3 regions of the Streptomyces sp. NPDC001515 genome follow, and region 1 is predicted to be linked to each of the others. Evidence: riboswitches for the same ligand, from Rfam matches in the RefSeq annotation. Region 1 holds a riboswitch; each other region holds the start of a gene.
What was found. Region 1 has a riboswitch for S-adenosylmethionine ahead of ACWCXC_RS33625 (putative leader peptide). Riboswitches for the same ligand answer to the same signal wherever they lie in the genome.
Positions count from the first base shown of each region.

Region 1 (3,198 bases):
ACCGCCGTTCTGCTGGAGCGCTACGAGGACGAGGACGGATCGGCCGTCACCGACGTCTTCCGCGTCAGCATCCGCTCGGGCGCGGTCCAGGAGTCCCGCGCCCATGTCCCCGGGACCCGGGAGAGCCTGATGGTCCTGAGCGGTACCGCCGTCGTCGGCCCGCCGGACGCCACCCGCACCGTCGGTCCCGGTGCGAGCGCGCGGTGGCGGGCCGACGTGCCGCATGTCTACGGCGCGCCCGACGGCGCGGTGGAGGGCGTCCTCTTCGTCCGCTACCCCTCGGCGGCCGAGGCGGGCTGACGCCCCGTTCAGGCGGCGGTGAGCGGCGTCCCGTACGCCCGCCGGAACGCCGGATGCCCGCCGAGCCGGCGGACGTACGCCCGGAGCCGGGGGTGCGCCCCCAGCGCGCCGGAGACGCCCGGCCGGACGAGGGCCGTCCAGAGGTCGACGTCGGCGGCCGTGAGTCCGTCGCCCAGCGCGTACGACCGCAGCGGGAGCCGGCGCTCCAGTGCGTTGAGCACCGCGTCCCGTCCGCCGGGCTCGTCGAGGCCGTGCTCCAGCAGTTCGCGGAGCGCCTCGATGTCGGGGACCAGGGCGGGCGGGGTGAGCGCGGCGGGGCGGTCCGGGCCGTGGCCGGTGAGCGGCCCGGCGAGGTCGCGCAGGATGTCGGGGGTGTGGTTGCTGACGATGCGTCCGCTCCAGCGGTCGCGCAGCGCGGGGACGGTCAGCGGGCCGTCGTAGTGGTGCACCGTCGCCTCGTACGCGCCGCGCAGCGCGGCGAAGCCCTCCGGTGAGGCGGCCGGGTGCGTCAGCAGGGTGGTGGTGACGCCCTGCCCCGGGCCGAGCAGGTCCAGGGTGATCGAGACCCGCAGCGAGCGCGGACAGCCGGCGGACAGGAAGAGTTCGTAGCGGTGCGGCGCGGGATAGAAGCCGCCCGCGAGACCGACGCCGATCCGGCTGAGGAAGCGCGGCGACGCGATGCCCGACGGGGGTCGCAGTCCCGCCGCGCGGGCGGGGGAGAGGGCGGGGGCGGGGGTGCGCGGGGACGTTCCGGTCGTACCGCGGCCGCGCGAGACTGTTTCGGGCATGACTCTCCTGGGGGATGTCCGGAGGACGACGGAGCCGCCGCCGCGTCGTGGGCGGCGGGACGGGAAAAGGACGACCGCGCCCGCGTGAGGGTGCACGGGGCGCACAGGGCCGGCCGGTGGCCGTCCGCTCACGGAGCGGGCCGGCCGGCGCGGGGCGGATCGGCGGCGGTCCGGCCGGCCGGGACGACGGCGGGCCGGGCGGACCCCGGGGCGCGGACGCCTACGAGGCGCTGGCGACGCGCAGCAGATCGATGTGCAGGCGCCTCGTCAATCCGATCCTGGGCAATTCCCACCGGTCCTGCCGTCGGGGCCCGCGGGAGGCGGGGCCGCGCTTGTCCTGTCGCGCCGACAGGACCCGGTCGTCACCCGGAGCACCCCATCGCGGCCGAAGGGTTGCCCGTCAGCGGGCCGGGGCCGATGACCGCGCGGACGGGAACCCGTGCGCGCGGCGCTGACAGTCGTGACCGTCCCCGTCAGTCTCGGCCCGCCCGGTGGCGCCGTCAAGGACACGGTCGCCGCTGTCTCGACTGGTGGTCAGCCGCCCTGCGGGTCAAGGGCGTTCGGAGGTTCGACCGTCGGGGTCAGCCCGCGCTCAGCAGGTTGACCAGCCGGATGTAGCGCACCCAGTCCCAGTGGGTGCCCGGGTCCGTGTGGTCGGAACCCGGCACCTGGGAGTGGGCCAGGATGTGCGCCCGGTCCTTGGGGATGCCGTAGCGGTCGCAGATCGAGGCGGTCAGCAGGGCCGACTTCTCGTACAGGGCGTTCGTGAAGTACGCGGGCCGGTCCACGTACCCCTCGTGCTCGATGCCGATACTGCGGGTGTTGTAGTCCCAGTTCCCCGCGTGCCAGGCGATGTCCTTCTCGCGGACGCACTGGTCGATGTAGCCGTCCGAGGACCGCACCACATAGTGCGCGGACACCTGCTTCGCCGGGTTCTGGAAGATGGCCACGGTGTCGGAGAACGTCTCCTGGGTGACGTGGATGATCACGTACTGGACGGGGTACGCCGAGGGGCGCGAGGAGACCGTGTAGTTGGAGGCCGACGCGGGGGCCCAGTGGGCCGTCGGGTAGTCGGTGTCGCCGGCCTGGGCCGCGCTGGCCCGGACGGATGCGGGAAGCAGCGCCGCGGCGACGGTCGCCGCGGTGCCCTGGATGATCCTTCTGCGGTCCATGTGTGTACTCCTGGCTGTGGGGGGACGGAGGAACACGCTTCGCACGCACGTCCGTTGATCGGAATCGTGTGTTCGATGTCCGGCCGGGGCGGTGTGCGCGCCCACCGTACGGGCGCGGCGCGGGCGGCGGAAGACGGCGCGGCGCGGGAACGGGGGCGTGCGGACGCGACCGGGCCGCCGGGCGGGGAGCCGGGCGGCCCGGGGAAGGCGAGCGGGCGTCAGTGCGCGAGCGGGCGCGGCAGTTCGACCGTCGTCACGGTCGTCCTGATCCCGGAGTCGACCAGCCGCCCCCGCGCGTCGAAGGCGCCGGCCCCGTCCGTCGTCCCGAAGTCGTTGTCGTTGATGAGCGCCAGGGTGCTCCGCCCCGTCACCGCCACGCCCTCGATCTTCCCGGGCACGCCCGGCACCGTCCCCAGATCGACGACGAGGCTCTTGCGGAGCACCGGGACGCCGGAGGCCGCCGGGTCCGCCAACTCCTCGTACGACGGGGAGGCCGCCGGGGCGTCCCAGCGCGATCCCAGGATCCCGGCACCGCGCGGCAGCGTCACGCGGTGCAGCCGCGCCGTGCGGTCGGTGCGCTCCTCGACGAGCAGGGTGTCCCGGCCGATCGCCACGACGGAGGAGACCTTCAGCTCGGAGGTGTCGTCCTCGCCCGGGTCCACGACGCCCACCGGGTCGAAGCGGTAGGCGTATTCGGCGGTGACGGCCTTCTTCTTCGTCGAGAAGCGCAGCAGCCGGATGTTGCGCGAGGACTCGCCGGCGTCCTGGTCGGGGAGCGAGAGCGGGCTCTGGACGGCCATCACCAGATCGCCGCCGGGCAGCAGCGCCAGCCCCTCGAAGCCCCGGTTGGTCTTGCGGTGCAGCAGCACGCCCGGCAGCGCCTCCACCACCGGGTAGCCGGCGCCCCGCAGGTCCAGCCCCTCGGGGACGTAGCGTGC
Region 1 is NZ_JBSFHN010000046.1:7,481-10,678, forward strand. Features, by position in the region: gene ACWCXC_RS33615 (helix-turn-helix domain-containing protein) at 1-300, shown strand, start outside; gene ACWCXC_RS33620 (glutathione S-transferase C-terminal domain-containing protein) at 309-1,088, opposite strand; gene ACWCXC_RS33625 (putative leader peptide) at 1,309-1,374, opposite strand; SAM riboswitch class IV at 1,412-1,554, opposite strand; gene ACWCXC_RS33630 (N-acetylmuramoyl-L-alanine amidase) at 1,670-2,260, opposite strand; gene ACWCXC_RS33635 (esterase-like activity of phytase family protein) at 2,479-3,198, opposite strand, start outside.

Region 2 (3,198 bases), on a different contig from region 1:
CGGTGTCGCGCGCAAGGTGTCTGCGGTGCAGAAGCTGCGGGCCAAGCTCAGCAAGGGCTACTACGGCGAGGACAACCAGATCGCCAAGCCCACCGCCGAGGAGTACAAGGAGATCACCAGCGGCCACGGCCACCACTGATCACCTGACCTGATCGCCACAGCGGGAGCCCCGTCCATTCGCTGGACGGGGCTCTTCGCTGTCCGCGGCTCTCGATAGGGTGACCCCATCCCCTTTTTCGGCAATGGACCCCCAGGAGCGGACCATGAACGTTGTGACCCCGGACGGCGGCGACAGCGTGGCGGCCCGTTCCTGGCCGGGCGTGCTGACCCCCCTGCTGCGCGGACAGGACCTGAGCGCGGACGACACCGCCTGGGCCATGAACCGCATCATGAGCGGCGAGGCGACCGATGTGCAGATCGCCGGATTCGCGGTCGCGCTGCGGGCCAAGGGCGAGACCGTCTCGGAGGTCTCCGGCCTGGTGCGCGCGATGTACGAGCACGCCGTCACCATCGAGGTGCCCGGACCCACCGTCGACATCGTCGGCACCGGCGGGGACATGGCCAAGACGGTCAACATCTCCACCATGTCCGCGATCGTGGTGGCCGGCACCGGGGCCAAGGTCGTCAAGCACGGCAACCGGGCCGCCTCCTCGGCGAGCGGTTCCTCCGACGTCCTGGGCAAGCTGGGCGTCAATCTGGAGCTGTCCGCGCAGCGAGTGGCCGAGGTGGCCGAGGAGGCGGGCATCACCTTCTGCTTCGCCGTCAAGTTCCACCCCTCGCTGCGGCACGCCGCCAAGGCGCGCGGTGAGCTGGGTGCCCCGACCACGTTCAACATCCTGGGCCCGCTGACCAACCCGGCGAAGGTGCGCTCCCAGGCCATCGGCGTCGCCGATCTGCGGATGGCGCCCATCGTGGCGGGCGTCCTCGCCGAGCGGGGCAACTCCTCGCTGGTCTTCCGCGGCGACGACGGCCTGGACGAGCTGACCACGACCGCGACCTCCCGCGTCTGGATCGCCCGCGACGGCGAGGTGCGCGAGGAGGTCTTCGACCCGCGCGACGTCGGCCTCGACCTGGTGCCGGTGGAGGCGCTGCGCGGCGCGGACGCCTCGTACAACGCGGATGTCGCCCGCCGGCTGCTGGCCGGTGAGACCGGTCCGGTGCGGGACGCCGTCCTGCTGAACTCGGCGGCGGCGCTGGCCGCCCTGGAGCCCTCCGACGCGCCGCTGACCGAGCGGCTGGCCGACGGGATGGCGAAGGCCGCCGAGTCCATCGACTCGGGCGCGGCCGGCCGGGCGCTGGAGCGCTGGGTCGTCGCCAGCAACGCCTGATCCCGCCAGGAAACACCACGGGGCGCGGTCCAGATCCTGGACCGCGCCTTGCGCGTTCCCCGGCGTATGGCAAGATGCTGGTCAGGTCATGAGTGACAGCGACTACGGCCCCGGCCCGCTGTCCGGCAACCCTCCGTCCGTGGCGGGGTGCCCCGGGTGAAGACCAGGCCGTAGGCAGCGAGGCTTACGGCAAGCGCGGACCCCTCGACATCGTGAGATGTCCACCCGTGGGGTCCTGGTCCTCAGGGAGCCTCTTGTGAGCACGCGAATGCGATAGGGCGTTGCGGGCCCGTTCGGCCCACGCCCTTCTCCGCACACCCTCTTTCTCTCTTCTCCCCGTGCTGCCGCGTACCCGCCGGCACGTGGATCTCGCCTGCCTCTTACGGGAGTTCGCCATGTCTGTCGTCACCGCTGCCTCCGACCGTTCGGTTTGTGCCCCGCTGCCCGTTCTGGGCAAGGACGTCACCGTCCCGCTGGTCACCGGCGGCGAGGTCACCTACGCCGCGCTGGACTACGCCGCCAGCGCGCCGGCCCTCCAGCGGGTCTGGGACGACGTGGCCGCCTACGCCCCGTACTACGGCAGCGTCCACCGCGGCGCCGGCTACCTCTCGCAGCTCTCCACCGACCTCTTCGAGTCCAGCCGCGACACCGTCGCGGAGTTCCTCGGCTGCCGCGCCGAGGACCAGGTGATCTTCACCCGGTCCACCACCGACTCGCTCAACCTGCTGGCCGCGGTCCTGCCCGCCGACTGCCAGGTCTTCGTCTTCGAGACCGAGCACCACGCCTCGCTGCTGCCCTGGCGCGACGCCCGGGTGACCTACCTCAACGCCCCGCGCACCCCGGCCCAGGCCGTCGCCACGCTGGAGCGGGCGCTCGCGGACCGCGACCCGTACGGTCCGGCGCTGGTCTGCGTCACCGGTGCCTCCAATGTGACCGGCGAGCTGTGGCCGGTCAGGGAACTGGCCGCCGCCGCGCACGCCCACGGCGCCCGGATCGTGCTCGACGCCGCCCAGCTGGCCCCGCACCACCCGGTCGACATCGGCGAACTGGACGTCGACTGGGTCGCCTTCTCCGGACACAAGCTCTACGCGCCCTTCGGCTCCGGCGTCCTGGCCGGCCGCGCCGACTGGCTGCGCGACGCCGAGCCCTACCTGGCCGGCGGCGGCGCCTCCCGCACGGTCGCCCGCCGCGCCGACGGGGGAGTGGACGTCGCGTGGCACACCACGGCCGCCCGCCACGAGGCCGGCTCGCCCAACGTCATCGGCGTCTACGCGATCGCCTCCGCCTGCAAGGCGCTCACCGAGGCCGGCTTCGACTCCCTGGTCGCCCGTGAGCAGCACCTGGTCGCCGCCGTCCGCGCCGGACTGGCCGAGGTCCCCGAGGTCAAGGTCCTCTCCCTCTTCGGCGACGACGCCCCCCGGGTCGGCGTGATCTCCTTCGTCGTGGAGGGCTGGAACAGCTCCCACTTCGCCGCCGCGCTCTCCGCGGAGTACGGCATCGGGGTGCGCGACGGCCTCTTCTGCGCCCACCCGCTGGTGCGCACCCTGCTCGGCAGCGACCCGCGCGAGGTCGGGGAGTGCGGAGCGCCGGAGGCCGCCCCCGGCGAGAGGTCCCTGAACGCCATCCGGGTGAGCTTCGGCGCCGGTACGCCCGACGAGCACATCGAGCGCTTCCTCGGCGCGGTCAAGGAGCTGGTCAGCAAGGGCGCCCAGTGGAAGTACCGCACGGAGGACGGCCGTTGCGTCCCGGACCGGGGCGCCGCCCAGCTCTGAGCCCGACATGACGGCGGCCGGGTACGGGATCCTCCCCGTACCCGGCCGCCGTCATGTCGCGGGCCGTCCGGCTCAGCCGTCCAGGCCGATGGCGAAGG
Region 2 is NZ_JBSFHN010000002.1:167,851-171,048, forward strand. Features, by position in the region: gene qcrB (cytochrome bc1 complex cytochrome b subunit) at 1-139, shown strand, start outside; gene trpD (anthranilate phosphoribosyltransferase) at 264-1,328, shown strand; SAM riboswitch class IV at 1,413-1,530, shown strand; gene ACWCXC_RS04365 (aminotransferase class V-fold PLP-dependent enzyme) at 1,724-3,100, shown strand; gene ACWCXC_RS04370 (Lrp/AsnC family transcriptional regulator) at 3,173-3,198, opposite strand, start outside.
Region 2: linked by a shared signal. The riboswitch ahead of ACWCXC_RS04365 (aminotransferase class V-fold PLP-dependent enzyme) and the one ahead of ACWCXC_RS33625 (putative leader peptide) in region 1 are both predicted to bind S-adenosylmethionine.

Region 3 (3,198 bases), on a different contig from region 1:
CGGTGTCCACCGGGTAGGTGTGCGGGACGAAGCCGTGCTCGCCGCGTTCGAACTGGGTCAGATGGGGGCGGACCAGATGGCCCCGGGAGAGCCGCAGCTGCGCGGTGCGGTAGATCGCGGCCGCCATCCGGCCGAGCGCCTGGCCGTCCTGGTGGCGGTGGCGGCGGACCCCGACGTCCACCTGCGCGAGGGCGTCCAGGCCCACGGTGTGCAGGGCGTCGACCAGCAGGCCCAGCTCCACTCCGTAACCGACCGGGAACGGCAGCCGCTCCAGCAGCGAGCGGCGCACCGCGTACTCGCCGCCCAGCGGCTGGACGAAGCCGGCCAGCTGCGGCCAGTGCAGATTGAGCAGCGGGCGCGCCACCATCTCGGTGACCCGGCCGCCCTGGCTCGCGGTGCCGCCGAACGGGCGGTCGTACATCGCCTTGACGAACTGCACCGAGGGGTCGGTCAGCAGCGGTCCCACGATGCCCGAGACGAAGTCCGCGGAGAACTCCCTCAGGTCCGCGTCCACGAAGCAGACGATGTCCCCGCCGGTCACCAGGAGTGACCGCCACAGCACCTCGCCCTTGCCGGGGACGGCGGGCAGCCGGGGCAGGATCGCGTCCCGGTGGATCACCCGGGCGCCCGCCCGGCGGGCCACCTCGGCGGTGTCGTCCGTCGAACCGGAGTCGATCACCACCAGCTCGTCGACCAGCTCGACCTTCTCCATCAGCTCGCGCCGGACCGTCGCGACGATGTCGCCGACGGTCTCCGCCTCGTTCAGCGCCGGCAGCACCACGCTCACGCTGCCGCCGTGCGGGTCCCCGGCCCCCAGGCCGGCCCTGGCGGCCAGCAGACGGTCCAGCGGACGGTCGGCGGCCGACCAGGAACGCCTGGTCAGCCAGCGTTCGACCTCTTCCAGCACGGTCGGCACTCCCTGTATGTGATCCATCTCGCGGACCGGACGACTATCTCAACCCTCCGGTGCTTCGGTTACAGTCTTGAACAACGCAGATGGCCATCGCATGCCGGGGTCCGTCCGCCGATAAACGCCCGGATCCATGGCGCGCCCATGATCCGGTGCCACAGCGCTCATCCAGAGGGACAGAGGGAACGGCCCGTTGAAGTCCCGGCAACCCTCCTGCCGACCGCGAGGTTCGGTGGGGAAGGTGCCAATTCCGTCTCGTGGCGAAACGCGCCATGAGGAAGATGAGGAGAAAGGGCCTCGCCATCATGGCTGTTGAGACTGTCGCAGTTCACACCGATTCCTCCCCCGACCTGGGACCCGCCGCCGCGCTTTCCTGCCGCGAATGCGGCGAGCGATTCGCCCTCGGCCCGATCTTCGCCTGCGCGTCGTGTTTCGGGCCGCTCGAAGTGGCGTACGACCTCCCGAGCGGCTCTCCCGAGGAGCTGAAGAAGCGCATCGAGGCCGGTCCGGACAACATCTGGCGTTACGCGCCGCTGCTGCCGGTCCCCGCCGACGTCGCCGAGAAGCCCAACCTCAACCCCGGCTTCACCAAGCTGGTCAAGGCCGACAACCTCGCCCGCGAACTGGGCGTCACCGGCGGCCTGTACGTCAAGGACGACTCCGGCAACCCGACGCACTCCTTCAAGGACCGCGTCGTCGCGATCGCCGTCGAGGCCGCCCGCGCCTTCGGATTCACCACCCTGTCCTGCTCCTCCACCGGCAACCTGGCCGGCGCCGTCGGCGCCGCCGCCGCCCGCGCCGGCCTGCGCTCCTGCGTCTTCATCCCGCACGACCTGGAGCAGGGCAAGGTCGTCATGGCCGCGGTGTACGGCGGCGAGCTGGTCGGCATCGAGGGCAACTACGACGACGTCAACCGCTTCTGCTCCGAGCTCATCGGCGACCCGCTGGGCGAGGGCTGGGGCTTCGTCAACGTCAACCTGCGCCCGTACTACGGCGAGGGCTCCAAGACCCTGGCGTACGAGATCTGCGAGCAGCTCGGCTGGCGGCTGCCCGACCAGATCGTCATCCCGATCGCGTCCGGCTCCCAGCTCACCAAGATCGACAAGGGGCTGCGCGAGCTGATCAAGCTCGGCCTGGTCGAGGACAAGCCCTACAAGATCTTCGGCGCCCAGGCCGAGGGCTGCTCCCCGGTCTCCGCCGCCTTCAAGGCCGGTCACGACGTGGTCCGCCCGCAGAAGCCGAACACGATCGCCAAGTCCCTCGCGATCGGCAACCCGGCCGACGGCCCGTACGTCCTGGACATCGCCCGCCGCACCGGCGGAGCGGTGGAGGACGTGAACGACGAGCAGATCGTCGACGCGATCAAGCTGCTGGCCCGTACCGAGGGCATCTTCGCCGAGACCGCGGGCGGCGTGACCGTCGGCGTGACGAAGAAGCTCATCGAGGACGGCCTGCTGGACCCGGCGCTCACCACCGTCGTCCTGAACACCGGAGACGGCCTCAAGACGCTGGACGCGGTGGCCGACACCTCGCAGGCGACGGCTACGATCCGGCCGAACCTCGACGCGTTCCGCGCCGCCGGACTCGCCGGTAACTGAGTAGCTTTCGACCACCCGAGACTTCAGGAAGGGCACACCATGAGCGTCAAGGTCCGCATCCCCACCATCCTCCGCACCTACACCGGCGGCCAGGCCGAGGTCCCCGCCGAGGGCGCCGTCCTCTCCGAGGTCATCGCATCCCTGGAGAAGAACCACCCGGGCATCGCCGCCCGCGTCCTGGACGACCAGGGCAAGCTGCGCCGCTTCGTCAACGTGTACGTCAACGACGACGACGTCCGCTTCGAGGGCGGCCTGGACACGGCCACCCCGGACGGCGCCGGCATCTCGATCATCCCGGCCGTCGCCGGCGGCTGCTGAGCCCGGGGCCGCGGTCCGGCCCCGACTCCACCGCGTCACCGGTATTGCCCCCTCCGCGAGAGAAGCGGAGGGGGCAATTCTGCATGGTTGAGCGCGGTAGAGTGTGGGAAGTCCCCTCCGCTGCCCGTGCCGCCCGCATATGAGAATGCGCCCGGCCACGACAAGATGCAGCCAAAGTGTCCGAGCACCTTGCGCCATAAGTCGCCTTTGCCTGGCCCGACTTGCCCAGGATTCTCGTGAATTCCCCCTATTCGGGCGGTCGGGGCCGCTCAGAATTCTCGTCCGATTGACCTGTTGCAGAGGGCAGTTGGGCAGATACATTCAGCCGCGGTCGACGCGTTCCGGCGCACGCACCCTCTCCTGACGGAGGGT
Region 3 is NZ_JBSFHN010000001.1:16,573-19,770, forward strand. Features, by position in the region: gene ACWCXC_RS00070 (glucosyl-3-phosphoglycerate synthase) at 1-907, opposite strand, end outside; SAM riboswitch class I at 1,072-1,198, shown strand; gene thrC (threonine synthase) at 1,216-2,508, shown strand; gene ACWCXC_RS00080 (MoaD/ThiS family protein) at 2,548-2,826, shown strand.
Region 3: linked by a shared signal. The riboswitch ahead of thrC (threonine synthase) and the one ahead of ACWCXC_RS33625 (putative leader peptide) in region 1 are both predicted to bind S-adenosylmethionine.